4 regions of the Cupriavidus sp. CPT47-8839-RL05A genome follow, and region 4 is predicted to be linked to each of the others. Evidence: predicted binding sites of a transcription regulator. Region 4 holds the regulator's gene; each other region holds the start of a gene.
What was found. Region 4 encodes sigma-54, which starts transcription at its own class of promoters, with help from an activator protein. Its sites were predicted from a motif close to TGGCANGNAANCTGCTTT; they were not measured.
Positions count from the first base shown of each region.

Region 1: AC3WVS_RS00280 (GTP cyclohydrolase II) is a predicted target of sigma-54. The motif match lies at 3,430-3,447, and genes of this name have one in related genera.
Region 2: AC3WVS_RS10730 (PQQ-dependent methanol/ethanol family dehydrogenase) is a predicted target of sigma-54. The motif match lies at 1,590-1,607, and genes of this name have one in related genera.
Region 3: AC3WVS_RS25520 (circularly permuted type 2 ATP-grasp protein) is a predicted target of sigma-54. The motif match lies at 4,468-4,485, and genes of this name have one in related genera.

Region 1 covers NZ_JBYTEG010000001.1:55,425-63,204, reverse strand. The annotation lists gene AC3WVS_RS00295 (TetR/AcrR family transcriptional regulator) at 1-56, opposite strand, end outside; gene upp (uracil phosphoribosyltransferase) at 56-742, opposite strand; gene AC3WVS_RS00285 (URC4/urg3 family protein) at 815-2,137, opposite strand; gene AC3WVS_RS00280 (GTP cyclohydrolase II) at 2,134-3,372, opposite strand; gene AC3WVS_RS00275 (acyltransferase family protein) at 3,649-4,749, opposite strand; gene AC3WVS_RS00270 (substrate-binding domain-containing protein) at 5,402-6,499, shown strand; gene AC3WVS_RS00265 (ABC transporter substrate-binding protein) at 6,552-7,574, shown strand; gene AC3WVS_RS00260 (ABC transporter permease) at 7,680-7,780, shown strand, end outside.
Region 2 covers NZ_JBYTEG010000007.1:189,843-197,622, reverse strand. The annotation lists gene AC3WVS_RS10740 (quinoprotein dehydrogenase-associated SoxYZ-like carrier) at 1-502, shown strand, start outside; gene AC3WVS_RS10735 (quinoprotein relay system zinc metallohydrolase 1) at 499-1,470, shown strand; gene AC3WVS_RS10730 (PQQ-dependent methanol/ethanol family dehydrogenase) at 1,672-3,414, shown strand; gene AC3WVS_RS10725 (c-type cytochrome) at 3,515-3,838, shown strand; gene pqqE (pyrroloquinoline quinone biosynthesis protein PqqE) at 3,919-5,070, opposite strand; gene pqqD (pyrroloquinoline quinone biosynthesis peptide chaperone PqqD) at 5,042-5,314, opposite strand; gene pqqC (pyrroloquinoline-quinone synthase PqqC) at 5,311-6,012, opposite strand; gene pqqB (pyrroloquinoline quinone biosynthesis protein PqqB) at 6,009-6,926, opposite strand; gene pqqA (pyrroloquinoline quinone precursor peptide PqqA) at 7,059-7,133, opposite strand; gene AC3WVS_RS10695 (alpha/beta fold hydrolase) at 7,226-7,780, shown strand, end outside.
Region 3 covers NZ_JBYTEG010000024.1:26,167-33,946, reverse strand. The annotation lists gene AC3WVS_RS25545 (DNA internalization-related competence protein ComEC/Rec2) at 1-608, shown strand, start outside; gene AC3WVS_RS25540 (MurR/RpiR family transcriptional regulator) at 621-1,568, opposite strand; gene AC3WVS_RS25535 (hypothetical protein) at 1,613-1,825, opposite strand; gene edd (phosphogluconate dehydratase) at 1,824-3,719, shown strand; gene AC3WVS_RS25525 (gluconokinase) at 3,869-4,375, shown strand; gene AC3WVS_RS25520 (circularly permuted type 2 ATP-grasp protein) at 4,710-6,185, shown strand; gene AC3WVS_RS25515 (alpha-E domain-containing protein) at 6,253-7,206, shown strand; gene AC3WVS_RS25510 (transglutaminase family protein) at 7,254-7,780, shown strand, end outside.
Region 4 covers NZ_JBYTEG010000009.1:114,193-121,972, forward strand. The annotation lists gene hprK (HPr(Ser) kinase/phosphatase) at 1-735, opposite strand, end outside; gene ptsN (PTS IIA-like nitrogen regulatory protein PtsN) at 817-1,272, opposite strand; gene hpf (ribosome hibernation-promoting factor, HPF/YfiA family) at 1,729-2,079, opposite strand; gene AC3WVS_RS13085 (RNA polymerase factor sigma-54) at 2,128-3,609, opposite strand; gene lptB (LPS export ABC transporter ATP-binding protein) at 3,744-4,544, opposite strand; gene lptA (lipopolysaccharide transport periplasmic protein LptA) at 4,613-5,263, opposite strand; gene lptC (LPS export ABC transporter periplasmic protein LptC) at 5,331-5,960, opposite strand; gene AC3WVS_RS13105 (KpsF/GutQ family sugar-phosphate isomerase) at 6,003-6,986, opposite strand; gene AC3WVS_RS13110 (monovalent cation:proton antiporter family protein) at 7,128-7,780, shown strand, end outside.

The DNA.
Region 1 (7,780 bases), on a different contig from region 4:
GGCGCATCGCACGCGGGCAGCGGGCGCCGCGCCGCGGCGCTGGCCTGCGTGTCCATCAGCGCGTGCCGTAGAGGCGGTCGCCGGCGTCGCCCAGCCCGGGCACGATATAGCCGTGCTCGTTGAGCGTGTCGTCGATGGCCGCGGTGACGATGCCGACCTCAGGGTGCGCCGCGCGCAGCGCGCGCAGCCCCGGGCGCGAGGCGATCAGGCACACGTACTTCATGGTGGTGACGCCGGCCTCTTTCAGGCGGTTCAGCGCGGCGATGGCCGAGTTGCCGGTGGCCAGCATCGGGTCCACCACGATCACCATGCGCTCCTGGATGTCTTCCGGCATCTTGAAGTAGTACTCGATCGGCTCCAGTGTCTCGGGGTCGCGGTACAGGCCGATATGCCCGACGCGCGCCGCCGGCAGCAGCTCCAGCATGCCGTCGATAAAGCCGTTGCCGGCGCGCAGGATCGACACCAGGCACAGCTTCTTGCCCGACAGCACCCGCGACTGCATCGGCGCGATCGGCGTGCGGATGGCGACGGTCTCCATGGCCAGGTCGCGCGTGGCTTCGTAGGTCAGCAACTGGCTGATTTCACGCACCAGCCGGCGGAAGTTGTCGGTGGTGGTGTCCTCGCTGCGCACCAGGGTGACCTTGTGCTGCACCAGCGGGTGGTCGACGACCAGCACGCCGGCCAGGCCGGCAGCATCGGCATCGAGTGGGTCAACAGCGGGAACAGCGGACATGTCGTTCATGGTGACGCTCCTGATGCCAGGTTTCACATGCAATGCCTGCCGGCAACGTCGGCCGCCTGGCGGCCCACGTGCTCAGAACACGGTGCCGTCGCTGATGATGGCGAACGGCGGCGCGCCACCCGGGCGCCGCTTGGCGGCAATGCGGCGCCCCGCCGCCCAGGTGCCGCCTTCGAGCACGCGCGCCAGCGGGAAATTTTCATCCTGCAAGCCAAGCGCCTGGCGCACGCCGTCGGCCACCAGGTCCAGGCCGGTCACGGTCAGCGCGCGCCATTCGACGATCACGGGCTCATCCACCGCATGCGGCACGGCGGCAAAGCCGGGGTCGCGCGGCACCATCAGCTCGAAGTCGTAGAGCAGGCCGCCGTTGCGGTATTCGGGCAGGCCCGTCAGCGCGTCCAGCCCGGTCACGGTCAGGCCGGCGTCCTCCAGCGGCTCCAGCAGCGAATAGGTCAGCCATTGCGTGAGCTTGTGGAACGGCACCAGCCCGCCCGGCGCGGCCGGATGCCGCCAGCAGTCGCCCAGCGACACGCCTTCGACAATGATCCGCCCCGGCCATACCGGCCCCAGGCCGACCAGCAGCGTGCGCAGCAGGAAGCTGGCGTCGAGCTGCCCGTTGACCGCATGCGCCTTCAGGTAGTCGTACAGGTTGCCCAGCCGCGCCGGCCGGCCGAACAGCGCCGGGGTCGCCTCCATCACCTCGCCCAGGCGGCGCAGCAGGCCGGCGCGGCCTTCCAGCCCCACCAGCGGGTTGTGCTGCGCGACCTGGAAGGCGTGGGCGATGCTGTCGGCATCGATGCGCTGCAGCCGCTCGGCGTCCGCGCGCAGCGGATCGCCCGGCGCGGCCGAGAAGCCGCCGCGCGCGAACAGGTCGAAACTGGCCACGCCCAGCCCTTCCGAGCGCGTCAGCACCAGGTCGCTGGCCGGATCGCGGTAACGCCAGTCAGGGCCGGCACCGGCATCGAGCAACACGCTTGGAATCACCAGGTCGATGCCGATGCGGGCGCGCTCCTCGCGGTGCTCGGGCCCGCTCAGCGCGGCACGCTCGCACAGCACCTGCCAGCGGTCCGCGCGCTGGTCGACGCCGGCGCTTTCAAAATGGCGCCAGCGGCTGTGGTACGGCACCTGCAGGTCCGGATAGCGCTGGCGGATGGTGCTGGCGACATAGTCGGCAATGGCATGCACGCGGTCCGGATGCCAGGTGAAAAGTTCGGACGCGCCGCTGGCCACGTGCTCGGTGACCGCCGCGCAATGCGTGCGCACCGCCTCGGCACACAGCAGCGCCGAAGCGGGATGCCCTTCCGGCACCGGGCTCAGCCAGCCGGCACCCGGCCGCATCTCGTTACCTGTGCCCTGGCGGTCCATGCCGGGCTTGCCATCCTCGGGAAACATCGTCATTCGTTCAACCCCCTGCCCTTTGCCAGGGCCAGTTCGTTCGCATCCGGCGGCGTGTAGTGCGTAAAGTAGCCCGCGGCCACCTTGGCATCGATCTCGACACGGGCGTCGGCGGGAATCAGGGTCTCGGGGATGGCCACCTGCTCGACCACCTCGATGCCCTGCGCCACCAGCGCGCCATGCTTCATGTTGCTCATCGACGCCCAGCGGTCGATGCGGCGGATGCCCAACCAGTGGAACACATCCGGCATCAGCTCCTGGAAACGCATGTCCTGCACGCCTGCCACGCATTCGGTGCGGGCAAAGTAAGTCTCGGCACGGTCGCCGCCCACCTGCCGCTTGCGTGCGTTGTAGACCAGGAACTTGGTCACCTCGCCCAGCGCGCGGCCCTCCTTGCGGTTGTAGACCACCAGCCCGACACCGCCCTGCTGCGCCATCTCGATGCACACCTCGATGCCATGTGCCAGATACGGCCGGCAGGTACAGATGTCTGACCCGAACACATCCGATCCGTTGCATTCATCGTGCACGCGGCAGGCCACGCGGGTTTCGGGCTTGCCCAGCTGGCTCACGTCGCCGAAGAAATACAGCGTCATGCCGCCGATGGGCGGCAGGAACACCTTCAGGTCCGGCCGCGTCACCAGTTCCGGGAACATGCCGCCGGTCTGCTCGAACAGGCTGCGGCGCAGCACGCTTTCCTTGATGCCGAAACGGGCCGCCAGCCCGGGCAGGTACCAGACCGGATCGACCGCAGCCTTGGTCACGCGCACATCGCCGTTGGCATGGAGGATGTCGCCGTCGGGCTTGAGCCGGCCGGCCGCGATGGCCGACATCAGCTCCGGCATGTTGATATGCGCGCGGGTGACGGCGATGGTCGGGCGGATATCCACGCCGGCCGCGATGCGGTCGGCAAACACAGTGGAAACCAGGTGGCCCCAGGGATCCAGCGAGACAATTTTCTCCGGGTCGCCCCACTGCGGATGCGGGCCGATGGCCTCCGCCGGCGCGGTATCGGTCAGGTCGGTGCGATGGTCGCGCTGCAATGCGCCCGCGGCAACCGCTAGGGCCCGGTAGATCGCGTAGGCACCTGCGTGAGTACCGATCACATTGCGCTGCGCCGGATTCGCCAGGCTGGCAATGACCGGCCCGCGCTCGGCCGCCGTGGGGGCGCCCCAGTGGATAGGCTCGGCCGGCTTGTCGCGGCGTGCGTGCGAGGTCAGGACGATATGGTCGGACATGGCACCCTCGGTTCCCGATGGAATCCTGACCAAATGGTCAGGTTTACGATTCCATACTAGGCAACCTTTGTGCCATCGCCCAATGCCGTTTACGCGAGTGTTGCTCCGATGTGTGTGGCGCCGAACGCAAGTTCGGGCGGGCGGCATGCACGCATGGCGTGCAGGCGGCGTGGCATGACGGGTGCACAAGCACCAACAAGAAGCGCGCACGGCCATGCTGGCACGGCGCCATCCGGGAGAAGCCGTACCGCCGCTGCACGGCCGTGCCTGCAAACGTTACACGCGTTGCCGGCTGGCGCGGTCGCGGCCGTTGCCCAGCAGCGCACGCAGCGCCGCCAACGGCCGGGCGCTTTCGATGTAGCGATAGAACAACGCGCCGGCCACATTGCTGAGCGCCCATGCTGCAACCATGCCGAGCGCGTTCAGCACCGGCCGGCCCGGCGCCAGGTTCGACACCAGCGCGTTGACCAGCAGGCAGACCGGAAAGTGAACCAGGAACACCGAATAGGAAATGCGCCCGAAGAAGCCGACCACGCGCGCCCGCGGCCAGCGCTCCAGCCAGCCGCCGCGGCGCGCCACCGCCAGCAGCAGCGCAGTGGCCAGCGCCACCGCGATGCGCAGCCGGAAATCGAAGGCCAGCGCCGCCAACGCCACCGCGCCGAGGACCAGCAGCGGCAACACCGGGCGACCGGGGTTGGACGCCCAGTAGGCCAGCGCCCCCATGCCATAGGCGCCGAAGAAGTACAGCGCCCAGATATCCCACGCGGCATCGCGGTTGAACCAGAACAGCGACGCCACTGCCACCAGCGCCACGATGCCAATGCTGACCCCGGCACCCGCCGGCGCTTTCCCGCACGCCGCGGCGCGCGCGGCCCACAGCGCGCCCAGCAGCAGCGCAAACAGCTGCAGGTCGATGGCCACGTACCAGACCCCGGCCGAGAGCGCGTCGACATCGAGCACGTTATGCAGCAACGTCACGTGCGCCAGGAACTGCAGCAGGCCGGCCGGCGCGGGGATCGAATCATGCACCATCCATTGGCGCGCCAGGGCGGCACCGGCGATGCTGAGCAGCAGCGCCGCGGCAAAGGGCACCACCAGCTTCTGGTAGCGCCGCCACAGCACCAGCAGCGGATGCTGGCTGATCTCCAGCCGGCCATGCGGCGCCAGGCTGCGCGCGGCGAGGAAACCGCTGACCACCAGGAAGACCTGCACGGCGATGCGGGCGTAGTCGTACAGCCAGTCCACCAGCCCCGGGGCCAGCCGATACGCGGTATCGGACATCGGGCCATAGAAGGCCAGGTGATGGAGCACGATCAACTGGGAGCTGACCGCTTTCAGGGCGTCAATGCACGGCAGGCGCGACGGACGGGGGCTCATTGTTATAGGAATGTTGCGATTGCACGGAAGGGGCGATTCTACCTGCTTGCACCGACTTCAATATGGCGTGTACGCCACTACATGGAGATTCGTTACACACTGCCCCGGCTTGTTGCGAGTTTGCCGTCGCGGCCCAATACACCTGTAGGATAGATGCGGGGGGACGTCAGGCTTGAACCACCCATTGAAGGGGCGTTTCGTTGTGCGCCAGTAGGCTAAGCTACATCCAGGATTGCCACTTTGGGGCCGCTTATGCAGCACCGCACGCTCTTCCCCCGCACCGGTCACGCCTTCCGTTGCGGCTTGGCTGAGTGCTCCCTCATCGCCCTTCTGGCCGCGGCCCTGGCGGGCTGCGAGGGAGTCCCCCGGGATACCGCGGCGACCCCGCCACCGCCGCGTCAGCCGATTGCGCCCAGCGACGACGTGTACCCCGCCCCGACCACGGTACGCGACACGCGACCTGCGGTGCGCACTCCGTAGGCGGCGTTTTTCCTACGCGGCCGGCATCCGGCCCTTGCACCCGGATGTCATCCCCCTGTCATCCACCCCAAACAAAATGCCATCCAGACAGGGTGCAGGCACCCGTCCGCCAGCCGCCTTCTGCGGCAGTGCAGCGACGGAATGTCTTGACGCCCCGTTTTTTCCACCTTCAATGAAAACGTTTTCATCCGGAGCTGCAAGCGTGAATCGCAAAGATCCAGCGGGGGGCAGGCCCGACACGACGGGTGGCGCCACCCTGATCGACGTGGCGCAAGCCGCGCGGGTGTCGCTCGCCACCGCATCGCGCGTGTTCAGCAGCCCGCACCTGGTGCGCGACAGCACGGCGCAGCGCGTGCGCGAGGCGGCGCGCCGGCTCAGCTTTCGCCCCAACCTGCTGGGCAGCAAGCTGCGCGCCCAGCAGACCCGCATGATCGGCGTGATGCTGCCAACGCTGGAAAACGCGGTGTTCGCCGAATGCTGGCACGGCATCGAGGAAGCGGCGCTGGCGGGCGGCTATTCGCTGATGCTGGTCACCAGCGGCTACGATCCGGCGCGCGAATGCGAGCGTGTGGAGTACCTGCTGCGCCATCGCGTGGACGGCATGGTGCTGACCGTGGCCGACGCGGCGCACAGCACGGTGCTGGATCAACTCGACGGCGAGGGCGTGCCCTACGTGCTGGCGTACAACCAGGCCGGACCGCGCAGCCGGCGTCATTCGGTATCGGTGGACAACCGGCGCAGCGCCTGCGCCGGCGTGGAGGCCCTGATCGCCGCCGGGCACCGCCGCATCGCCGTGGTATCGGGCGCCTTCGTCGCCTCGGACCGCGCGCGCCAGCGCTTTGCCGGCTATCAGGACGCCATGCGCGCGCACGGGCTAAGGCCCGCCACGCCAGTCTGCCTGCCATCGCACACCGCCAGCAATGCCGAACAGATCCGCGCGCTGGTCCGGGCAAACGATGCGCCCACCGCCTTTTTCTGCACCAATGACCTGCTGGCCATCGGCGTGATCTCCGACCTCAGGCGCCTCGGCCTGAGCGTGCCGCGCGACATCTCCGTGCTGGGCTATGACGGTATCGCGCTGGGCAGCGTGGTCGAACCGCCGCTGGCCACCGTCGTGCAACCCAATGCGGAGATCGGCGCCAGCGCCGTCGGCCGGCTGCTTGCCTGGCTGCACGATGGCGGACGAGCCTCGGCGGCGCTGGCGCGCGTCACGCTGCTGCCGCACGCACTGCGCGTCAACGGCACCGTGGCCGCTCCGCCGTCACCGTAACCGCGTGCGCATGTTGCATTCCCCACCCCTGTCCTCAACCAAGGAGCCTCTCATGCAACCTATTCCTTCCTGGCGCCGCCCGCTGCGCTGGATTGCCCTGGCGCTAAGCGCTGCCGCGTTCAGCCAGGGCGTGGCCGCCCAGACCGCGATCTGCTACAACTGCCCGCCCGAATGGGCCGACTGGGCGGCACAGATCCGCGCCATCAAGGAAAAGACCGGCGTTCACGTGCCGCTGGACAACAAGAACTCCGGCCAGTCGCTGGCGCAGCTGGTCGCCGAAAAGGCTAGCCCGGTGGCCGACGTGGTCTACTACGGCGTGACCTTCGGCATCCAGGCGAAAAAGGACGGCGTCACCGCTGCCTACAAGCCCGCCCACTGGAACGACATTCCCGACGGCCTGAAAGACCCGCAGGGCAACTGGTTCGCCATCCATTCCGGCACGCTGGGCTTCATGGTCAATGTCGACGCGCTGCGCGGCAAGCCGGTGCCGCAGTCATGGGCCGACCTGCTCAAGCCCGAGTACAAGGGCCTGGTCGGCTATCTCGACCCCGCCAGCGCCTTCGTAGGCTATGTGGGCGCAGTCGCGGTCAACCAGGCCATGGGCGGCACGCTCGACAACTTCGGCCCGGCCTTCAAGTATTTCAAGGACCTGCAGAAAAACCAGCCGATCGTGCCCAAGCAGACCGCTTATGCGCGCGTGCTGTCCGGTGAAATCCCTATCCTGCTCGATTACGACTTCAACGCCTATCGCGCCCGCTACAAGGATCACGCCAACGTTGCCTTCGTGATCCCCAGGGAGGGCTCAGTGGTGGTTCCCTACGTGATGAGCCTGGTCAACAAGGCGCCGCATGAGGCCGAAGGCCGCAAGGTGCTCGACTTCGTGCTGTCCGACGCCGGCCAGGCGCTGTGGGCCAACGCCTACCTGCGCCCGGTGCGCGCCGGCGTGGTGCCTAAGGAAGTACAGGCGCGTTTCCTGCCGGCCACCGAATACGCACGGGCCAAGGCGGTGGACTTCGGCAAGATGGCCGACGTGCAAAAGGCGTTCAGCGAGCAGTATCTGAAGGAGGTGCGCTGACGACTGGCGATGGTGTCACCCGCCTGATGGTTGTCTCCCCGCAAAGGGGGAGACAACCGGGCGGCTCACCCAAACCATCGCCCCCCCCATCACCCCGTCGCTGCCATGACAAACCGATCCCCCTCCCTCTTCCTGTTCGCCTTGCCGGCACTGGTGGTCTTCCTGGCCTTCTTCTGCCTGCCGATGGCGCGGCTCCTGGCGGTCAG
Region 2 (7,780 bases), on a different contig from region 4:
GATCCGCGAGGTGCTGGCGTTCGAACCGCTGCGGGTGCGCCCGTCGCTGTCGTTCCGCTTCAAGCTGGAACAGGCTTCGCCGGTGCGGGTGGCGGCGCGCACGCGCGATGGCACCTGGCATGTCGGCAGCGTGCTGGTCGATGCCGGCGGCGGGGGCTGCACGGTGCCTGGCGCCACGCGCCGCGACGGCAGCTGGAGCCGCACGCTCAACCGCGTGGACGCGCGCGTGTTCCCGGGCTTCGGCGGGGCCGCGGCGCGCGTGCGGCTGCGCGTGATGCATCCGATGGATACCGGCCTGGCGGCGGGCATCCCGGCGTTCCATATCGAGACCCTGGTGCTGGCCGACGCGGCCCGGCAGCCGCTGCTGCGCCTGACGCTGCATGAGCCGGTTGCCGAGAACCCGATCTTCTCCTTCGACCTGCGCGATGCCGTGCAGCCGGGCATGACGGTGGCCGGCCACGACAACAACGGCAACCGCATCGCCGCGCGGGTGTGGCAATGAAGCGACGCGTACTACTGTGGTTGCTGCTATGCCTGGCGGGCCAGCCCGTGCCGCCGGCATTCGCCCAGCAGGCCGTGCTGCAGCCTCCCGACTACCGCCTGGCCCCGCGCGAGATCGCCGCGGGCGTGTGGCTGCTGGAAGGCGCCAATGCCGACTTCGCGCCCGGCAACGGCTGCAACATCATCAATACCGCGTTTATCGACACCGGCGACGGCGTGGTGGTGATCAACACCGGCCCGTCGCGGTTGTATGGCGAGCAGCAGCGCAAGGCGATTGCATCGGTCACGGCCGCCCCGGTGCGGCTGGTGCTGAACCTGAACCTGCATCCCGACTATTTCTTCGGCAACCAGGCCTATGCCGATGTGGGCGGCAGCGCCCTGGCCGGCACCATCGACGGGGCGCGGCGCGAGGGCGCCGCTTATGCCGACAACCTCTACCGCCTGTGCGGCGACTGGATGCGCGGCACCGAGCCCGCGCCGGCTGCCCACGCGCTGGCGCCGGGCCGGCGCACGATCGGGCGCCATACGCTGGAGCTGGTGCGCCTGGACGGCCATACCGGCGACGACCTGGTGGTGCTGGACCACAGCGCGGGCGTGGTCTTTGCCGGCGGGCTGGTGTTCCGGCAACGCATTCCGACCACGCCGCACGCGGATATCGGCCGCTGGCTGGCCAGCCTGGACCGGCTGCAGGCGCTGCTGGCCGACAGCGGGGCGCGCGTGCTGGTCCCCAGCCACGGGCCAGTGCCTGCGGCCGGCGGCGGCGCAGAGGCCATCGCGCAGACGCGCGGCTACCTGCAATGGCTGGATACGCGCCTGCGCGAGGCCGCGGCGCAGGGGCGGGACCTGGCCGAGGTCATGGCGATGCCGGTGCCGCAGCCCTATGCGCACTGGGCCGCGATGCCCGCGGAGTACCTGCGCAACGTCGGACATCTCTACCCGGCGCGCGAGGAAAGCGCGCTTGGCCACTGACGCCGGCCAGCCGTGGCGGGCTGTTCAATTCTGGAGCAGCTGCAACGCAGTGTTGCGCGCTGGCACGGCTGGCATCACGCAACCGGGCCGCAACCGGCGTGCTGGTGCGGGGATGCGACTGGCATGGGACTTGCCAAAGGCATGTCTGGTGTGTGGCGCAGTGGCGCACCAGGGAAACCCAAAACAAGAGAGGAGATGGCAATGAGGACGTTACGAGTAGTGATGGCGGTTGCGGCTGCCGCGGCCAGTCTGGCCGCGCAGGCGGCAGTGACCGATGCCATGATCGAGAACGACGCAAAGAGCCCCGGCGATGTGTTGTCGTGGGGCATGGGCCCGCAAGGCCAGCGCTATTCCACGCTGTCGCGCATCAATACGAAGAACGTCGGGCAGCTGGTGCCGGCGTGGTCGTTCTCGTTTGGCGGCGAGAAGCAGCGCGGGCAGGAATCGCAGCCGCTGATCCATGACGGCAAGATGTTCGTGACGGCCTCGTATTCGCGCATCTATGCGCTGGACGTGAAGACCGGGCGCAAGCTCTGGAAGTATGAGCACCGGCTGCCCGAAGGCATCATGCCGTGCTGCGACGTGGTGAACCGCGGTGCGGCACTCTACGACAACCTGGTGATCTTCGGCACGCTCGATGCGCAACTGGTGGCGCTGGACCAGAAGACCGGCAAGGTGGTGTGGAAGGAGAAGCTGGAGGACTACGCCGCCGGCTATTCGTACACGGCGGCGCCCATGATCGTCAAGGGCATGGTGCTGACCGGCATCTCGGGCGGCGAGTTCGGCGTGGTGGGCCGGGTCGACGCACGCGATGCCAAGACCGGGCAGCTGGTGTGGTCGCGGCCGGTGGTGGAAGGCCATATGGGCTACAAGTACGACAAGGACGGCAACAAGACCGAGAACGGCGTGACCGGCACCGCCAACGCAAGCTGGCCGGGCGAGACCTGGAAGACCGGCGGCGCCGCCACCTGGCTGGGCGGCACCTATGATCCGGCCACCGGGCTGGTGTATTTCGGTACCGGCAATCCGGGCCCGTGGAACAGCCATATCCGCAAGGGCGACAACCTCTACTCGGCCTCGACGGTGGCGCTGGATCCCGCCACCGGCAAGATCGCCTGGCACTACCAGAACACCCCGAACGACGGCTGGGATTTCGATGGCGTCAATGAGTTCGTGACCTTCGACCTGGACGGCAAGCGCATGGGCGGCAAGGCCGACCGCAACGGCTTCTTCTACGTCAACGACGCGGCCAGCGGCAAGCTGGTCAACGCCTTCCCCTTCGTCAAGAAGATCACCTGGGCCACCGGCATCGACCTGAAGAGCGGCCGCCCCAACTACATCGCCGAAGGCCGCCCCGGCGACCCCGCCGCCGGCAGCGACGAGAAGAAGGGCAAGTCCGTGTTTGCCGCGCCGGGCTTCCTTGGCGGCAAGAACCAGCAGCCGATGGCCTACAGCCCGCAGACCGGCCTGTTCTACGTGCCCGCCAACGAGTGGGGCATGGATATCTGGAACGAGCCCATCAGCTACAAGAAGGGCGCTGCCTTCCTGGGCGCGGGCTTCACCATCCAGCCGCTGAACGAGGACTACATCGGCACGCTGCGGGCCATCAACCCCAAGAGCGGCAAGATCATGTGGGAGGTCAAGAACAGCGCGCCGCTGTGGGGCGGGGTGATGACCACTGCCGGCGGGCTGGTGTTCTGGGGCACGCCGGAAGGCTACCTGAAGGCGGCCGACGCCAGGACCGGCAAGGAGCTGTGGCAGTTCCAGACTGGCAGCGGCGTGGTGGCGCCCCCGGTCACCTGGGAAGAGAACGGCGAGCAGTACGTGGCCGTGGTGTCCGGCTGGGGCGGCGCGGTGCCGCTGTGGGGCGGCGAGGTGGCCAAGCGCGTGAATTTCCTGGAGCAGGGCGGCTCGGTGTGGGTGTTCAAGCTGCACAAGAGCTGAGCTGGCGGGAGATGACACTGCCCGGCGCACGCGCGCATCGCATCATGGGTGCGATGCGCGCGCCGGGCGCGGGTGCAACAGGATGAAACGGGACTCAGGTATGAAGAAGGAATGGATGGCGCTGGCGGTGGCTTCGGCGCTGCTGCCGGGCGCGGCACTGGCCGGCACGGCCGCCGACATGCAGGCCCTGGCCGACAAGAGCGGCTGCTTTTCCTGCCATGGCATGCAGTCAAAGCTGGTGGGGCCGGGGTTTGCCGAGGTGGCCGCCAAGTACAAGGGCGACAGCCAGGCGGCGGAGCGGCTGGCGAAGAAGATCCGCGAAGGCGGCAAGGGCGCGTGGGGGCGGATTCCGATGCCGCCGCATGGCAGCCTTGCTGAGGACGATGCGAAGAAGCTGGCGGAGTGGGTGTTGAGTGCCAGCTGAGGCCGGCGACTGTCTGGACGATGCCGGCATGCCGGCAAGGAACCCCGGCTGGCGCCTGCCATGCCGGGGTTTTCCCTTTCTTAGCGCTGGCCGCTGCTCAGCCGCAGCGAGTTGCCATCGCTGCGAAATACCATCGCTTGCTCGCGCGCCTGCGCCACGGCCAGCCGGCCCTGCAGCACGATCTCGCTGACCTTGTCGTGCGCGCCGGAGCGCTCGCACACCGGGTCCGTGGCGGCGGCGTCGCCGGTGACCAGGAACGCCTGGCAGCGGCAGCCGCCGTAGTCCTGCTCGCGCTGGTCGCAGGAACGGCAGGGTTCCTGCATCCACTGCGTGCCGCGGAAACGGCGGAAGGCATCGCTTTCGGTCCAGATCTCGCGCAGCCCCTGCGTGGCGACGTTGGGCAGCGCCAGGCCCGGCAGCATGCGCGCCGCGTGGCAGGGCAGCGCGGTGCCGTCCGGCGCCACGCCAAGGAAGGTCGTGCCCCAGCCGTTCATGCACTTCTTGGGCCGCGCCTCGAAGTAGTCAGGCACCACGAACAGGATCTGGCATTGCCTGCCGATACGCGCGCGGTACTGCCGGACCACGGCCTCGGCCTCGCGCAGCTGCTCATGGGTGGGCAGGAGCGCCAGCCGGTTCTCCCAGGCCCAGCCGTAGTACTGCGTGTTGGCCAGTTCCAGGTATTCGGCGCCCATCTGCAGGGCCATCTCGATGATGGTGCCGACATGCGGCAGGTTATGCCGGTGCAGCACGCAGTTCATCACCATCGGGTAGCCGTGCGCCTTGATCATGCGCGCCACGCGCTGCTTCAGGTCGAAGGTGCGCGTGCTGGACAGGAAGTCGTTGAGCTCGCGGGTGGAGTCCTGGAACGACAGCTGGATATGGTCCAGGCCGGCATCGCGCAGGGCGGCAAGGCGGGCATCGGTCAGGCCCACGCCCGAGGTGATGAGGTTGGTGTAGAAGCCCAGGCCATGCGCATGCCTGACCAGTACTTCAAGGTCCTTGCGCAGCAGCGGCTCGCCGCCGGACAGCCCGAGCTGCACCGCGCCCAGCGCCCGCGCCTGGCTGAACACGTCGCACCATTGCGCGGTGCTCAGCTCGGCCGTATGCCGGGCATAGTCCACCGGGTTGGAGCAGAAGGCGCAATGCAGCGGGCAGCGGTAGGTCAGCTCGGCCAGCAGCCACAGCGGCGGGCCGTGCGCGGCCTCAGACCAGCCAGCCGCGTTCGATCGCATGTTTGACAAAGGCATGTACCTCCGGGGCGATGCCCTGCACGCCAAACGCGGCCTGCAGGTCGTCGATCAGCATGTCCAGCGTGTGGCTGCCGTCGCAGCGCTGCAGGATCGCGGCGGCGCTGTCGTTGAGGGTGACCATGCCTTCCGGGTACAGCAGCACCCAGCTTTGCTGGGAGGCTTCCCATTGCAGGCGAAAGGTCCGGTGCAGGGTCGGTCTGGCGAGGTCTTGCGTGCTGGCTGTCATGGGTTGGCTTGCTGGATGGCGTCGAGCATCGACCAGAGCACGTCGAGCTTGAACTGCAGGATGTCGAGGGCACGCTGCTGTTGCGCCGCGCTACGGAAGTGGCCCAGCGTCACGCGCAGGCCATGGTCCACGTCGCGCTGCGCGAGCGGAATGCGAGAGCGGAAGTAGTCCAGCCCGGCGGCCTCGATCCACGGGTAATGCGTGGGCCAGCCGGCCAGGCGCTCCTGGTGGATTGCAGGCGCGAACATCTCCGTCAGCGACGAGCACACGGCTTCCTGCCACGGCGCCCGGCGCGCAAAGTTGACGTAGGCATCGACGGCAAAGCGCACCCCGGGCAGCACGTGCCGGTGGCTCAGCAGCGCTTCGCGCTCCAGGCCCACCGCCTGGCCCAGGCGCAGCCAGGCCTCGATGCCGCCGGGCTGGGTGTCGGTGCCGTCGTGGTCAAGGATGCGCACCACCCACTCGCGGCGGGTGTCGCGCTCGGGGCAGTTGGACAGGATGGCGGCGTCCTTCAGCGGGATGTTGTCCTGGTAGTAGAAGCGGTTGGCCACCCATGCGCGGATCTGCGCGGGCGAACACTGGCCCGCCGCCATGCGCTGGTTGAAGGGATGGTGGATGTGGTAGCCGCTTTCCATGGCGCGCAGGCGGGCCTCGAACTCGGCCTCGGTCCAGGCGATGGGGAGGATGGCAGATGTCATAGTGCGATTTCCATGCCGTCGTACGCGACCTCGATGCCGTGCCGCGCCAGCTCCGCGCGCTCCGGCGAGTCTTCCACCAGCACCGGGTTGGTATTGTTGATATGGATAAGGATCTTGCGGCTGGCGGGCAGCCGCTCCAGGACCTCGATCATGCCGCCGGGTCCGGACAGGGCCAGGTGGCCCATGTCGGCGGCGCTCTTGCCGGAAAAGCCCGGCGCCTGCATCTCGTCGTCGCGCCAGAAAGTGCCGTCGACCAGCACGATGTCGGCGCTGTGCAGCTCGGCAAAGACGTGGTCGTCGATGCGGCCCAGGCCGGGCGCATAGAAGGCGCTGCGGCCGCTGCGGCGGTCTTCGATGCGCAGGCCGATGTTGTCGCCCGCGCGCGGCGCGTGGCGGTTGGGCGAGTAGGGCGGGGCCTTGCTCTCCAGCGGTATCGCCGTCAGTGTCACGCCGTCCAGCGGCGGGACTGAAAACGCGGTGCCGTCGCAGGGCAGGGCATGCGTCTGCAGCCCGCAGTAGTGCGACAGGATGCGCGTCAGCGGGAAGGCAGCGCCCAGGTCGTCGAGCACGGCGGCGGTGGCATAGAGCGGCAGCGCCTGGCGGTGTTCGCGCAGCATCAGCAGGCCGGTGACGTGGTCGATCTGCGCATCCATCAGCACGACCGCCGCGATCGCGGTGTCGCGCGGCGCGCGCGCCGGCTGCAGCGCGGGTGCCTGGCGCAGCTGCTGCAGGATATCGGGCGAGGCATTGACCAGGATGGCATCAGGCCCGTCGCCCGTCAGCGCGATCGAGGATTGTGTGCGCGGCGTGGCGCGCACCGTGCCGCGGCGCACGCCGTCGCAGTTGTGGCAGTTGCAGTTCCACTGCGGAAAGCCGCCGCCGGCGGCCGACCCCAGTACCCGGATGCTTGTCATGGCGTGAGCGCTTGGTGTTGGGTCATGGCTTCACGGGGCAGGCGCCAGCCCTGGCGCCTGCCTGCGTTGGTTGTGCTTGCGGTCCGCGGCTTGCCTGTCGGCGCAGCGCCGGTCGCAGGCACCGTGGCACGTTCAGCGGTTGGCGATGTACATCGTGATTTCAAAGCCAAGCCGCAGCTCGGTGTAGGCGGGGGTGGTCCAGCGCATGTCTCTCTCCTTGGGTGGCATGGTTAGTGAATATCGTTGTGCAGCGGCGCCTGGCTGCCGCCCGACTGCCGCATCCCCTCAAGGCAACATCCATGCCCGACGCATCAACGATTTCTGCCGGCTTTTCCGACGCGGCCACCACCTTCCACTTGCGTACGCCCGACGCCCAGCGCGTGCATGTGCGGCTGGCCGGCGCCGCGGACGGCCAGCCGTGGCTGGTGCTGCATGGCGGGCCGGGCAGCGGCTGCTCTGCCGCCATGGCGCAGTGGTTCGACCCGCGGCGGCACCGCGTGGTGATGCCGGACCAGCGCGGCGCCGGCCGCTCCAGGCCGGCCGGCTGCCTGCGCCGCAATACCGTGGGCGCGCTGCTGGCCGACCTGGAGCAGCTGCGCCGCGCGCTGGGCATCGAGCGCTGGGGCGTGGTGGGCGGATCATGGGGTGCGGCACTTGCCCTGGCGTACGCGGCGCAATGCCCGCACGCCGTGGCGGCGCTGGTCCTGCGCGGCACCTTCCTGACTGGCCGCGACGATGTGCTCGCGCTGTTTTCACCGCGCCATGGGGGCCGCCGCATGCTGCATTGCGTCAAGGCATGGGGCGAGCGCTTGCCCGATGCGCGCGCGCGGCTGCTCACTGTGTCACGGCTGTTG
Region 3 (7,780 bases), on a different contig from region 4:
CCGGCGGCGTGGCGGACGTCGCGGCGGCGGTGGCGGTGGCCGCGCGCAGCACCGGCGCGCCTGCCGGTCACGTCCTGCTTGGGTCGGCGGCCAATGACTGGCCGCCATGCGCGGCGGGCCAGCAATGGGAGTGGGACGGCGTGCGCTTTACCGTGCTGCATCCGCTCGCGGAGCAGGCGCAGCAGGCCGCCATTGCCAGCAATGCGCGCAGCTGCGTGCTGCGCGTGGATGCGGCGGCGCACAGCCTGCTCCTGACCGGCGATATCGGCGTGGCGCAGGAGCTTGCGTTGATCGACAGGTTGCCGGCCGAGGCGCTGCGTGCCGACGTGCTGGTGGTGGCCCACCATGGCAGCGGCACCTCGTCCGGCGCAGCCTGGCTGGAGGCGGTGCGCCCGTCGGCGGCGGTGTTCCAGCTGGGTTATGCCAACCGCTATCGCCACCCGAGCGGCGAGGTGTGGGAGCGCTACGGCCGCGCGGGCGTCCTGCGCTACCGGACCGATGAAACCGGCGCGGTGACCATGGACACTGCGCCCGGGGGCTTTGCCTTGTCGATGTTCCGGCAGGCGCAGCCGCGCTACTGGCGGGCGCGACCGCCGGCGCCGCGTTAGAACACTATCGAGTCAGCTGGCCTTGCGGCGGCGCGTGCGGGTGGCGGGCGGCGCGGGCGGGGCTGGCTCGGCCACGACGGGCCTGGCGCGGTTTCGTGCCGGCGGTACTGGCCGGGCCGGCTCGGCACCGGCGATGCGCCGTTCGCGCAGATGCGCCTTGGCGCGCTGCAGGCGCGGCGCGACGGTGTCGGCGCGCGCCAGCGCCACGCCTGCGGCCAGGACGTCGCCCAGCACCAGGTGGCTGATGCGCGAGGTCATCGGCGTGTAGACCTCGCTGTCTTCCTCGACGTCGGAGAACACGCAGACGTCGGCCAGCCGCGCCAGCGGCGAGCCGCTATGGGTGATCGCGAGCACGCTGGCGCCGCTGCTGCGCGCAAGCGTGGCAGCGGTCAGCATGTCCCAGGTGCGGCCGCTGTTGGAGACCAGCACGGCCACGTCGCCACGGGCGAGCAGCGCGGCCGACATGCTGAATACGTGCGGGTCGGAATACGCAACCGTCGGCATGCCCAGGCGGAAGAACTTGTGCTGGATGTCCAGCGCGACGATGCCGGAGTTGCCGCAGCCGTAGAACTCGATACGGCGCGCGCCGGCGAGCAGCTGGATGCCATGCTCGATCTGGTCGGCCGACAGCGCGTTGCGCACGCTCATCAGCGTGGCAATGGTGCGGTCGAAGACCTTGCCGGCGATGTCCGCGGGGCGGTCGTCGGCCGCGACATCCTGGTGCACGAAGGGTGTGCCGCCGCCGACGTTCTGCGCGAACTGCAGCTTGAATTCGCGGAAGCCGTCGTAGCCCAGCGCCGCGCAGAAGCGCGCGATGGTGGGCTGCGACACGCCGGCGCGCTCGGCCAGCTCGGGCATCGACAGCCGGATCACGGCGGCGCCATGCCGGGCGACATAGTCGGCCAGGCGGCGTTCAGAAGGGCGGAGCGTGTCGTAGACGGCTAGGATTCGGTCGCGCATGGCGGCAGGGAGGCAGTGTCTGGGGTTGCGGATATGTAGAGATTCTACATCGGATGGCGCCGCATCTTGCCCGAAATGGTGCGTCGTCCGCCCTCGGGGTTTGCCATGATTCCGGGAATTTCTGCGCAATTGTGATGCATGAGCGGGTCGACGGGGTGCTCGCGCTCGGTATAATGGCGGTGATCTGTAGAAAATCTACAATCGATGGCGCGGTATTGCCGCGCCGCCACCAAGCCCACAAGGAACGTCTCCGCCATGCCTTCTGCCGTCCATGCCGAGCTTCTTGCCGTCACCGAGCGCATCGTTGCGCGCAGCCGCGCCAGCCGCGCCGCCTACCTTGCCCGCTGCGAGCGTGCCCAGGCTGAACTGGGGCCGCTGCGCGGCATGTCCTGCGCCAACCTGGCGCACGGCTTTGCCGCACTGCCGGCCAACGACAAGCTGAAGCTGCGCGTCGACCATGCTCCCAACCTGGGCATCGTCACCGCGTACAACGACATGCTGTCGGCGCACCAGCCGTACGAGCGCTACCCCGCCGTGATCCGCGAGGCCGCGCGCGCGGTGGGCGCGGTGGCGCAGGTGGCGGGCGGCGTGCCGGCGATGTGCGACGGCATCACGCAGGGCAACCCGGGCATGGAGCTGTCGCTGTTCTCGCGCGATGCGATTGCGATGGGCACCGCGGTGGCGCTGTCGCACAACACCTTTGATGCGGCGCTGATGCTGGGCGTGTGCGACAAGATCGTGCCCGGCCTGCTGATGGGCGCGCTGCAGTTCGGCCACCTGCCGATGGTGTTCGTGCCGGCGGGCCCGATGGCCAGCGGGCTGCCCAACAAGGAGAAGGCGCGCGTGCGCCAGCTCTACGCCACCGGCCAGGTCGGGCGCGACGCGCTGCTCGAAGCCGAATGCCAGGCCTACCACGGCGCCGGCACCTGCACCTTCTACGGCACCGCCAACAGCAACCAGTTCCTGATGGAAATCATGGGCCTGCACCTGCCGGGCGCGGCCTTCGTGCACCCGGACAGCGGCCTGCGCGATGCGCTGACCGCGGCGGCCGCGCAACGCGCGATCGCCCTGCGCGCGCGCGGCGACGAATACCTGCCGCTGGCGCGCATTGTTGACGAACGCGCCATTGCCAACGCCATGGTCGGCCTGCTGGCGACCGGCGGCTCCACCAACCACACCATCCACCTGGTGGCGATGGCGCGCGCCGCGGGCATCGTCATCGACTGGAACGATTTCGACCTGCTGTCGCGCATCACGCCGCTGCTGGCGCGCGTCTACCCGAATGGCTCGGCCGATGTGAACCACTTCCATGCCGCGGGCGGCGCCGGTTTCGTCATCCGCGAACTGCTGCAGGCCGGCCTGCTGCACGAGGACGTGCAGACCGTGGCCGGCCCCGGGCTGGCCCGCTATGCGCAGGAACCGGTGATGACCGACGGCGTGCTGCGCTGGCGCGACGGCGCGGCGCACAGCGGCGACGCACAGGTGCTGGCGACGGCCGCGGAGCCTTTCTCGGCCGAGGGCGGGCTGCGGCTGATGCAGGGCAACCTGGGCCGCGGCGTGATCAAGGTCTCGGCGGTGGCGCCGGAGCACCGCGTGGTCGAAGCCCCGGTGCGGGTGTTCGATGCGCAAGAGGCGCTGCAGGCGGCCTTCGATGCGGGCGAGCTGACCGGCGACCTGGTCGCGGTCGTGCGTTTCCAGGGGCCGAATGCCAACGGCATGCCCGAGCTGCACCGCCTGACCCCGGTGCTGGGCGCGCTGCAGGACGCCGGCCACAAGGTGGCGCTGGTGACCGACGGCCGCATGTCCGGCGCGTCGGGCAAGGTGCCGGCGGTGATCCACGTCGGCCCCGAGGCGCTGGCCGGCGGCGCGCTCGCGCGCGTGCGCGACGGCGACCGCATCCGTGTCGATGCCGTTGCCGGCACGCTGCAGTGGCTGGGCGACGAAGGCGAATTCGCGGCGCGCGAGCTGGCCGCGGCGCCGGACGACGATTTCGCGCAATTCAGCCTGGGGCGCGGCCTGTTCGGCCTGTTCCGGCGCCACGCGCGCATCGCGGAAGAGGGCGGCAGCGCACTTGACCTGTCCGAGGCGGATGCCGGGGCCGGCGCAGGCGGGCGCCAACGTACCGCAGCGGCGCAAACCGTCGCACAATAGCCAGGCCTGAGGCCGATTTTCCCCTGAAGTTCCCTGCGGGGCGGCAGCGCCCCCGGGCGTCTTTGCGCCGCCGCAAGGACGTCCAGCTGGACCGACAAGGACAGACAAGGATGGCGACACCATCCGATACCAAGACCGACGGAGCAGACATGATCTATATCCTGATGGGCGTTTCCGGCAGCGGCAAGACCACGGTCGGCCAGTTGCTGGCGCAGCGACTGGGCTGCGGCTTCCATGACGCCGATGCATTCCACAGCGACGCCAACAAGGCCAAGATGCACGCCGGCGTCCCGCTGACCGACGAAGACCGCTGGCCGTGGCTGGCGGCCATGCGCGCAGCCATCGACGCGGCCCGGGCCGAAGGCCGCACCCATGTGTTCACCTGCTCGGCACTGCGCCAGGCCTACCGCGACCGGCTGACCCCGCCCGACGGCGGCGTGACCTTCGTCTTCATGAAGGGCGATGCATCGCTGATCGGCACGCGCCTGTCCGCGCGCACGGAACACTTCTTCAACCCCGACCTGCTGCAAAGCCAGTTCGATACGCTGGAAGAGCCCAGCGACGCGCTGGTGCTCGACATCCGCCAGTCGCCCGAGGCGCTGGTCGCCACCATCCTGCAGGCCACGGTGCCGCAGGGCGCCGCCGCGGCGCGCTGACCTGCTGACCTCGCCGACCGTTCCGGCCGGCCCCGTGCCCGTGCAGCCCGCAAGCGGCCGCCAGCTTGGCTGGCGGCCGTTTTTGCGTGCGCTGGCAGACATCTTGCTAGTTCACTTTCCGTGCCGGCCGGCACCCGCCAGCTTGCGGGTTTCGCCGGTACGGGTATGCTGAAAGGGCCAGTGACTCGACAGTATCGCCGTGAGCGTCCCGAACGGGCAGGCGCGGCGGGCTGGGGACAGGAAAGCCAGGGCAAAACCAGGGCAGCCGGTAGCGACCCCGAAGTCGCAGTGAAGCGGTAGCACCGGAAGCCCGCGACATGGAGGAACGGCCATCATGGCGGGGCGGTATTTCGACGAGATGCTGGACTGGCGCACGGACAGGGCGCAATGGGTTATCCAGGCGGGGCAGGCATTGCCTGAAGGCGCGGTGCGCGCGCATTACCGGCATTTCGCTGACTGGCTGGCGCGGCAGTCTGAAGGCACGATGGGCAACAAGCGCGCCGAGGCCGACCTGATCTTCCGGCGCGTGGGTATTACCTTTGCCGTCTACGGCGACAAGGATGAAGCCAACAGCGGCACCGAACGCACCATTCCGTTCGACGTGATCCCGCGCATCTTCCCGGCCAGCGAATGGGCGCTGCTGGAAAAAGGGCTGCGCCAGCGCGTGGCCGCGCTCAACCGCTTTGTCCACGATATCTACCACGGCCAGGACATCATCCGCGCCGGCGTGATCCCGCCCGACCAGATCTACAACAACGCCCAGTACCGGCCCGAGATGCTAGGCGTCAACGTGCCGCACGACATCTATGCGCACGTGGCCGGCATCGATGTGGTGCGCGCCGGCGAGGGCGAGTTCTACGTGCTGGAAGACAACCTGCGCGTGCCCTCGGGTGTGTCGTACATGCTGGAAAACCGCAAGATGATGATGCGGTTGTTCCCGGACCTGTTCGCGCGCAACCGCGTGGCGCCGGTGGCCCACTATCCTGACCTGTTGCTCGACATGCTGCGCGGGGTGTCGCCGCAGGCCATTGCCGATCCCACCGTGGTGGTGCTGACGCCGGGCATGTACAACTCGGCCTACTTCGAGCATGCCTTCCTGGCGCAGCAGATGGGCGTGGAACTGGTCGAAGGCAGCGATCTCTTCGTCGAGGACGACCACCTGTTCATGCGCACCACGCAGGGCCCGCAGCGCGTCGACGTGATCTACCGCCGCGTCGACGACGACTTCCTCGACCCGCTGGTGTTCCGCCACGACTCCTCGCTGGGCGCGGCCGGCCTGCTGTCGGTCTACCGCGCCGGCAACGTGACCATCTGCAACGCCATCGGCACGGGCGTGGCCGACGACAAGTCGATCTATCCGTACGTGCCCGACATGATCCGCTTCTACCTGGGCGAAGAGGCCATCCTCAGCAACGTGCCGACCTATATGTGCCGGCGCCCGGACGACCTGCAGTACGTGCTGGACCATATGGAAGAACTGGTGGTCAAGGAGACCCACGGCGCCGGCGGCTACGGCATGCTGGTCGGCCCGGCCGCCACGCGGGCCGAGATCGATGCCTTCCGCGAAGTGGTGAAGGCGCGCCCGGAGCAGTACATCGCGCAGCCGACGCTGGCGCTGTCGACCTGCCCGACCTATGTGGAGTCGGGCATCGCGCCGCGCCATATCGACCTGCGCCCGTTCGTGCTGTCGGGCAAGGAGGTGCGCATGGTGCCAGGCGGGCTGACCCGCGTGGCGCTGCGCGAAGGCTCGCTGGTGGTGAATTCCTCGCAAGGGGGCGGCACCAAGGACACCTGGGTGCTGGAACGATGAACGCGAACCACGTGATGACCGCCGCAACGACCGCCATGGCGACCGCCGCCACGCCAGGAGAGCCCACATGCTGAGCCGCACCGCCGACCACCTGTTCTGGATGGCCCGCTACACCGAGCGCGCGGAGAACACTGCGCGCATGCTCGACGTCAACTACCAGACCTCGCTCCTGCCGCAATCGGCCGAGGTGGCCGAGCAGGGCTGGTGGGCCATGCTCGATATCTCCGAGCTGACCGACGTCTTCGACCACAAGTACGGACTGCTGTCGCGCGACGATGTGATCGACTTCATGGTGCGCGACATGACCAACGCCTCGTCCATCATGAGCTGCCTGCGCGCGGCGCGCGAGAACGCGCGCGCGGTGCGCGGCTCGCTGACCACCGAGGTCTGGGAGACCGTCAACACCACCTGGCTGGAGGTGCAGCGCCTGATCGCCGACGGCGTGCTGAAGGAAGACCCGTCGGCGTTCTTTGAATGGGTCAAGTTCCGCTCGCACCTGGCGCGCGGGGTCCAGTTCGGCACCATGCTCAAGGACGATGCCTTCCACTTCATGCGGCTGGGCACATTCCTGGAGCGCGCCGACAACACCGCGCGGATCCTCGACGTCAAGTTCCAGGCATCGGGCAGCGACGAGAGCGATGCCAACCGCGACCAGAACGATTTCTATCACTGGGCCGCGGTGCTGCGCTCGGTATCGGGCTTCGAGGTCTACCGCAAGGTCTATCGCGCGGTCATTACGCCGCAGCGCGTGGCCGAGCTGCTGATCCTGCGGCCCGACATGCCGCGCTCGCTGGTGTCGAGCATGGACGAGGTGGTGGCCATCCTGCATACGGTGCGCAACCAGCAATCAGCGGAAACCGAGCGCCAGGCTGGTAAACTCCACGCCGACCTGAAGTACGCGCGCATCGACGATATTTTCGCGGTCGGCCTGCACGCGTACCTGACCAGCTTCCTGGAGCGCATCGGCGATCTCGGCAATGGCATCAGCCGGGACTTCCTCGTGCCGCTGCTGGCTGCCTGAAATGGGCCGCCGGCAGGCTCCATGTGCCGCCGCCGCGCCCTGATACCGTGAAATACAAGATCCACCACCATACTGTTTACCGCTACGCCGAGCCGGTGCGCCGCAGCGTGCACGAAGTGCGGCTCGAGCCGCGTTCGGGCCCGCTGCAGACGGTGCACCGCTGGCAACTGGTCGCGCCTGGCAATCCGTCGGCGGCGCGCGACGGCTTCGGCAATATCGTGCACAACTTCACGGTGGCCGGACCGACCGGCACCATCTCGATCGAAGCCAGCGGCGAGGTGGAAGTGCTGCCGCCGCATGGCGACCTCGACCGGGACGGCCACCATGCGTTCTGCGACGCTCCGCCCCCCGGCGAATCCCGGGTGTCGCCGCTGTACTTCCTCGGCAGCACGCCACTGACCTCGGCACCGCCGGAGATGCAGGCGTTTGCCGCACCGTTCCTGGCGGCCGGGCACGAGATTCCGGCGCTGCTGGCGCTGGCCCAGGGAATTGCGGAGCGGGTGCGCTACAAGCCCAACACCACCGACGTCGGCACCTCGGCGGCCGAAGCCTTCAGCCTGGGCAGCGGCGTGTG
Region 4 (7,780 bases):
GTCATTGCGACGCACCAGCTGCACCACCAGCTTGATCTTCATCTTCCGGCGCACCGCGGTCTCACCGAAGATAGTCTTGATGTCGAGCAGGCCCAGGCCGCGTACTTCAAGCAGGTTCTGCAGCAGCGGCGGGCAGCGGCCTTCAATGAAATCCGGCCCCAGGCGCACGAAGTCCACGGCATCGTCGGCTACCAGCCCGTGGCCGCGCGAGATCAGTTCCAGGCCCAGTTCGCTCTTGCCCAGGCCCGATTCGCCCATGATCAGCACGCCCATGCCCAGGATGTCGAGGAATACCCCGTGCATGGTCACGCGCGGCGCGGAGATACGCGACAGGTACAGGCGCAGGTGGTCGATCACCGCGGCCGACGACACCGGCGTGGTGAACAGCGGCGTGGACGAGCGCGTGCAGCGCAGTTCCAGGTCGGGCGGCGGCTCCATGCCGTCGGCGATCACCAGGAAGGGCGGCTCCAGCAGGATCAGCTCGCCCATCTGGCGCTTGCGGGTCTCGTCGTCCAGCCGCTGGTAATAAGTGATCTCGGGCTTGCCGAGCACCTGGATGCGGTTGGGGTGGATCAGGTTCAGGTGGCCCACCAGGTCGGCGGCGGAGGTGGCTTCGCGGGCGAACTCCACGTCGAAGGCGCGGTCCGCACCTTCCAGGCCGGCCACCCACGAGAGTTTGATGTCGGCTGCGTTGTCGTCGAAGATGGACTGGGAGGTGACGCCGGTGAGTTCCATGCGGTATGACTGGTGGGGCGGTTTGCGAAGCGCCTTGGCGCCTGCCCGGTCTGGTGCCGGCCCGCTTGGGGGATCAGGGGATCAGGGGTGCCATGTGATCAGCAACTGATGGACGGCATCGGGCGTGGGCAGCGTGGCCAGCCCTTCACGCATGTCGCGGTCGGAAAGCAGTTGCGCGATTTCGGACAGGATTTCCAGGTGCTGCTGCGTAGCCTGTTCGGGCACCAGCAGGAAGATCAGCAGCGATACCGGCTTGCCATCGGGCGATTCGAACGGAATTGGTTCGGCCAGGCGCATGAACGCGGCCAGCGGCTGCTTCAGGCCCTTGATGCGGCCGTGCGGGATTGCCACGCCGGCGCCCAGGCCGGTGGATCCAAGCGACTCGCGCGCGAACAGGTTGTCCGTCACGATGGCGCGCGCCACACCATGGTTGTTCTCGAAGAGGAGCCCGGCCTGCTCGAACACACGCTTCTTGCTGGTGACGCTGACGTCGAGGGTGATGTTGCCGGGTGGCAGCAATTTGGCCAAACGATTCATGGGCGATGCGCAGGATTTCAGTTAGCGGGCGGACCGTTCCGCCGGGCAGTGGGCTGGCTCCGGCCTGCCGTTGGCCTGGCCGGAGGCGTCCGGCCCATTATAGAGCAGCGACTACTCCCGCATTGTGCAGCGCAACGGGGCAAGCCGGTGCAGAACGATACATGGTGATGCAATCGTGCCTCCGCGGCGGGGAGCCGGTGCACCGGTGCGGGGCACGGCCAGGATTCCCTCTCTTTGTATGGCGCAGCATACACCTTGGCGCAGCGCTTGCGAACACCCTTGCTCATTCGGGTGAAAAGCATTGGCTCCGGCGCCACAGCCGGGCCGCGCCGCCAGTGCGGGCGCGGCATGCCGGCGGCAACCGGGAACGCGAGGGCGCAAAAAAGCCGCGCTTCGTGGCGCGGCTTGCCTGTTCAATCCTGATTCAGCAGCCCGCTGCGGGGCTGCCGGGCACGGTCATTGCTGCATTTGCGCTGCGGCCATCTGGTACTTGACCGCTTCGCGGTCGTGGCCTTGCACGCGATCCTTGTAGCGGATCACCTGACGGTCCAGCTTGTCGACGAGTGCGTCGATCGCTGCATACAGGTCTTCGTGATGCGCTTCGACAAAGATGTCCTTGCCCTTGAGATGTAGATTGATTTCCGCGTACTGACGCCGGTCCTTTTCCTTATGGTTGTCGACAGAGAGCAGCACACTAACGCCAATGACTTGATCGAAATGCCTGACGATTCGCTCCAGCTTCGTTTCCACGTACTCACGCAGAGGGGGCGTGATGTCCAGGTGGTGTCCACTGATCTTGAAGTTCATAGCGCTTCTCCTTCTGAAAGAGCCTCACCAGGCAGGCGGTGGGCTCGGCTACAAAGACTTGCGGAGATTGACTGCGGGGATCTTCAGGGCTTCGCGATACTTGGCAACGGTGCGGCGTGCGACAACGAAGCCTTGTTCGCCCAGCAGTTCGGCAATGCGACTGTCGGAAAGGGGATTCCTCGGGTCTTCGGCTCCTATCAGTTGCTTGATCAAGGCGCGGATGGCCGTTGATGAAGCCGCGCCACCGGTTTCGGTGGACACGTGGCTGCCGAAGAAGTACTTCAGTTCGAAAGTACCCATCGGCGTTGCCATATATTTATTGGTCGTCACCCGGGAGATGGTTGACTCGTGTAAACCCAGTGTATCGGCAATCTCCCGCAAAACCAAGGGGCGCATGGCGATTTCGCCGTGGCTGAAAAAGTTCTTTTGACGCTCGACAATGGCCTGCGAGACACGCAGGATTGTGTCGAACCTCTGCTGGATGTTCTTGATCAGCCAGCGCGCCTCCTGCAGCTTCTGCTGCAGCCCGGCGGTGCCGGACTCACCCTTCGCGCCACGCAGGATTTGTGCATACATGTCATTGATGCGCAGCCTCGGCATCACATCCGGATTGAGCTGCGCGATCCAGCCGCCGCCACCCTTGCGCACGAACACGTCCGGCACCACGAAGTCCGCCTCCGGGCGGCTGTATGCATGGCCGGGGTAGGGCGCCAGCGAGCGGATCAGTTCGTGTGCGGACTTCAGCGCCGCTTCATCGACCTGCAGCGCCTTCTTCAGCCGCGTGTAGTCGCGTACTGCGAGCAACTCCAGGTGGTTGGTCACGATGTTCAGGGCCAGTTCGCGCTGCGGGTGCGTCAGGCGCCGCAACTGCAGGGCCAGGCACTCGGCGGCGTTGCGCGCGCCCACGCCGGGCGGGTCGAAGCTCTGCAGCAGCGTGAGGATGGCGTGGACTTCCTCGATCTCGAACTCGAGTTCTTCCGGCAACTCCGTGCAGATCTCCTCAAGCGATGCGCTCAGGTAGCCATCATCGTCGAGTGATTCGATCAGGAAGATGGCCAGGCCCTTGTCGCGCGCGGAGATCTTCAGCGGCGTGAGCTGTTCCATCAGGTACTCGCGCAGCGTGGGCTCGGCTTCACGCAGCTGCATCGGCGTTTTTTCATCCTCGTCGCCCTGGGGGCGGCGGGCAAAGTCGTCCAGGCTCCAGTCGCCGCTGCCATAGTCGTCGCCGTTGCCGCTGTCGCCATAGCTGTCGTCGTCAGCCGCGCCATCGGCGCGGGCCTCGCCATTGCCCTGCGGCTCTGCCGGCGCGGGCGCCGGTGCGCTCTGCAGGTTGACCGAGCCGTCGGCCGCAACGCGCAGCGGGCTTTCGATCCAGTCGTTCTCACGTTCGAGCAGAGGGTTTTCCGTCAGCGCCTGTTCGACCTCTTGCTGCAGTTCCAGCGTGGAAAGCTGCAGCAGCCGGATCGACTGCTGCAGTTGCGGGGTCAGGGCCAGATGCTGGGAAAGGCGGAGCTGTAGCGACGGTTTCATGCGACCTATTCTATGCGCATCTTTCCGTTGTTGGAACGGAAATTGCTATCGCTTATGCGGTCTGATCGCTGCTGGCTGTGGCAGGCCCACGTGCGCCCGCGAAGAGGCCTGCCGCTCCATGGCAGGCCGCTGCATCACATGCGGAAGTTCTCGCCCAGGTAGACGCGCCGCACTGCGTCATTGGCGATGATTTCCTCGGGCTGGCCCGCGGCCAGCACCGTGCCTTCGCTGATGATGTAGGCGTGGTCGCAGATGCCGAGCGTCTCGCGCACGTTGTGGTCGGTGATCAGCACGCCGATATTGCGCGCCTTGAGGAAGCTGACGATGCGCTGGATCTCGCCCACGGCGATCGGGTCCACGCCGGCGAAGGGTTCGTCCAGCAGGATGAAGCGCGGCGACGACGCCAGCGCGCGCGCGATTTCCACGCGGCGGCGCTCGCCGCCCGACAGCGACAGCGCCGGGTTGTTGCGCAGGTGCGCGATCTGCAGGTCGTCGAGCAGCGAATCGAGGCGGCGCTCGATCTCGGCCTTGGCCAGCGGCTTGCCCTTGTCCAGCTGCAGCTCCAGCACCGCGCGGATGTTCTCTTCGACGTTGAGCTTGCGGAATACCGAGGCTTCCTGCGGCAGGTACGACAGCCCCATGCGCGCGCGCTCGTGGATCGGCAGGCCGCTGATGTGGTCGCCGTCGAGCACGATATCGCCTTCGTCCAGCGCCACCAGGCCCACGATCATGTAGAACGACGTGGTCTTGCCCGCGCCGTTGGGCCCGAGCAGGCCGACCACCTCGCCGCTCTTCACGTCGAGCGAGACGTCCTTGACCACCGTGCGCGAGCCATAGCGCTTCTTCAGGTGGCGCACGACCAGGGTGCTGCCGCCGGCAAGGACGGTGGAGGCTTCGACGGAAGGCTTGTCGGCGATGGTTGCGGTATCGGTCATTGGCACAGTCTGGCGTTCAGGCGTTTCCGGCGCCGGCCGCATGCGATGCACGCAGCCGGCGCCAGGCGTCAGGGTTTGTTGGCAGGCGCGGGCGCCGGCTTCAGGTCCAGCGGCGAGCCGCTGCTGCCCGTGGCGCCGGCCTTCTGGTCCTGGCGCGGCGACAGCACCGCGCGTACGCGGCCGGACGGATTGGCGGCCGCGGCGTCGCCGCTGCCGCCGCCGGCAGCCGTGTAGAACTCCTTGCGGCTGTCGTAGGTCAGCACCGCGCCGCGGATCTCGTCGACCTGCTTGGCGCCCTGCAGGCGCGCCATGCGGGCATTGCCGATCAGCTTGGAGTACTCCTGCTTGCCGTCGTACTCGATGCGGTCGCCCCAGCCGTCGATGTATTCGTCGACGCCTTCGCGCTTCTGCCGGATGTAGGCCTGCTTGCCCGGCTTGGCGGTGGCCACCGCGAACTGGTAGCCCTCGGGATCGGTGCGCAGTTCGGCGGCGTCGGACTTCAGGATCATGGTGCCCTTGGTCAGCACCACGTTGCCGGTCAGCGTATAGATCTGCTTGACGTCGTCGTAGCTGGCGTTGTCCGCCTCCAGCACCATCGGCTTGTCGCGGTCCGCGCGCTCGGCCAGGGCGGGCTGGGCCAGCAGGCCGAAGGCCATGGCCAGGGCGAGCAGGGCCGGGGCGGTGCGTCGACGGGACGATGTCGTCAGGGAAGCAGTCATGTTGGCAGGGTTGCTTGAGGGCGTCTGGGTACGTTGGTGCGGGTTGGTGCGGCCCCCGGGCCGGGGCTCAGGACCCCGGCGCGCGGCCCGGGGTCGGCCCGGTGATGATGGTGCCGCGTACATTGCCGAGCAATTGTACTTCGCGCGTGACGTTGTTGAAGATCAGGCCGTTGGCGGTCATCACCGACGGCCCGCGCGTCAGCTTGACCGGCTTGTCGGTCTTGACGATGTCGTCATTGACCAGCAGCTGGAAATAACTGGATGCGGCGGTCAGCTGCGGGTCCTTGGACACGTCCACGCCCTGCTGGCGCATGACGAAGCCGTTGCCGTACAGGTCGATCACCGAGCCCTCGGCGTTCATGCGGCCCATATCGGCGCGGGCGGTGACCGGCGGGCGGTCCGGCTCGTACGCGCGCATGGCGGGCCGGGTCACCTCGTAGGTCTGGTCATCTTCGAAATGGATCATGCGCTCGCCGGTGAAGCGGATCTTGGTGCTGCCGTCCGGCGCCAGCTCAGTGGCCGAGAAGCGGTCCATGAAGTAATCGGGCTCATGCTTCTTGGCGCTTTGCGCGGCCGGGTCTTCCTTGGGGGAGTTGATCTGGACCAGCCAGAACGTGCTGCCCGCCACGAAGGCCATCAGCAGCAGCGGCAGCAGCCGCATGAAGATGCCGCTGAGGGAGGCGAGGAGTGCCTGCATGGTGTCCTTGGCGTTGTGCCGGTTGTGCCGGGCCGCGCCCGCTCAGATGACCTTGGCGCGGGTCAGGTCGTGGATATGCAGCGCGCCGGTCAGGCGGCCGTCGTCATCCACCACCAGCAGCTGGTTGATGCGGTTGGCCTCCATCACCTGCACCGCTTCGACGGCGAGCTGGTTCTCGTTGACCACGTGCGGGTTGCGGTGCATGACGTCGCCGATGGGAACGGTCTTCCAGTCGCGCGGGGTTTCCAGCAGGCGGCGCAGGTCGCCGTCGGTGAAGACGCCGATGGCGTGTCCGTCCGGGTCCACCACGGCGGTCATGGCCATGCCCTTGCGGGTGATTTCCATCAGCGCCTGGGCCAGCGGGGTGTTTTCACGCACCTCGGGCACGGCGTTGCCGGTACGCATCACGTCGCGCACATGGGTCAGCAGCTTGCGCCCGAGCGCGCCGCCGGGGTGCGAGCGGGCGAAGTCTTCCTCGCCAAAGCCGCGCGCATCCAGCACTGCCACCGCCAGCGCATCGCCCAGCGCCAGCGCCGCGGTGGTGCTGGCCGTCGGCGCCAGGTTCAGCGGGCAGGCTTCTTTCTCGACCGCCGCGTCCAGGTGGACGTCGGCCAGCTTGGCCAGGTTGGAGTCGGGGTTGCCGGTGACCGAGATCAGCCGCGCGCCGATGCGCTTGACGATCGGGATGATCGACAGCAGCTCGCCGGTCTCGCCAGAATTGGAGAAGGCGATCAGCACGTCGTCGCGCGTGACCATGCCCAGGTCGCCGTGGCTGGCTTCGGCCGGGTGCACGAAGAACGCCGGCGTGCCGGTAGAGGCCAGCGTGGCCGCGACCTTGCGCCCGATATGGCCGGACTTGCCGATGCCCGAGACGACCACGCGCCCGGTGCATTGCAGGATCAGCAGCACGGCACGGGCAAAGTCGCCGTTCAGGCGTCCGGAAAGTGCGGAAACCGCATCGGCTTCGGTCTGGAGAGTGTCGCGGGCGAGCCTGAGTGCTCGATCCGCATCGAAATTGGCTATCATGGCGACGAAGTATACCAACGAATGCGATGGCGCCTGGCCCGACCCATGGCGCACGTCGTGCTTGCCGTGCTCGCCGTATTTTGCCGGCAGGGTGCCCGTGCCGGGTCGGCCGCGCGCCTGGCCGGTCACCCAGACCGCCTGATGCATTCTCCGCTGGAACTGACCCTGGTGCTGCTGGCCGCCGCCGTCTTCGGCGTGGTCGCATTCCGCATGCTGCAGCTGCCGCCGATGCTCGGCTACCTGGCCGTCGGCATCCTGATCGGCCCCCATGCGCTGGGGCTGGCCAGCGACACCGCGCAGACCAAGTACCTGGCCGAATTCGGCGTGGTCTTCCTGATGTTCTCGATCGGGCTGGAGTTCAACCTGACCAAGCTGCGCTCGATGAAGCGGCTGGTGTTCGGCCTGGGCGGCTCGCAGGTGGTGCTGTCGATGCTGGCGGTGGTGCCGGCCAGCTGGGCTTTCAACTGGCTGTTCCCGCTGTCCTGGCAGGCGTCGGTGGCGCTGGGCGGGGCGCTGGCGATGTCTTCCACCGCGATCGTCTCCAAGATGCTGTCCGAGCGCATGGAGCTTGAGAGCGAGCAGGGCCGCAATATCATCAGCATCCTGCTGTTCCAGGATCTGGCGGTGGTGCCGCTGCTGATCGTGATCCCGGCGCTGTCGCGCGATCCGGGCGACCTGATGGTGGCGCTGGGCCTGGCCACGGTCAAGATCGTGGTGGCCCTGGGCGTCATCTTCTTCCTGGGCCAGCGCCTGATGAGCCGCTGGTTCCACGTGGTGGCGGCGCGCCGCTCGCA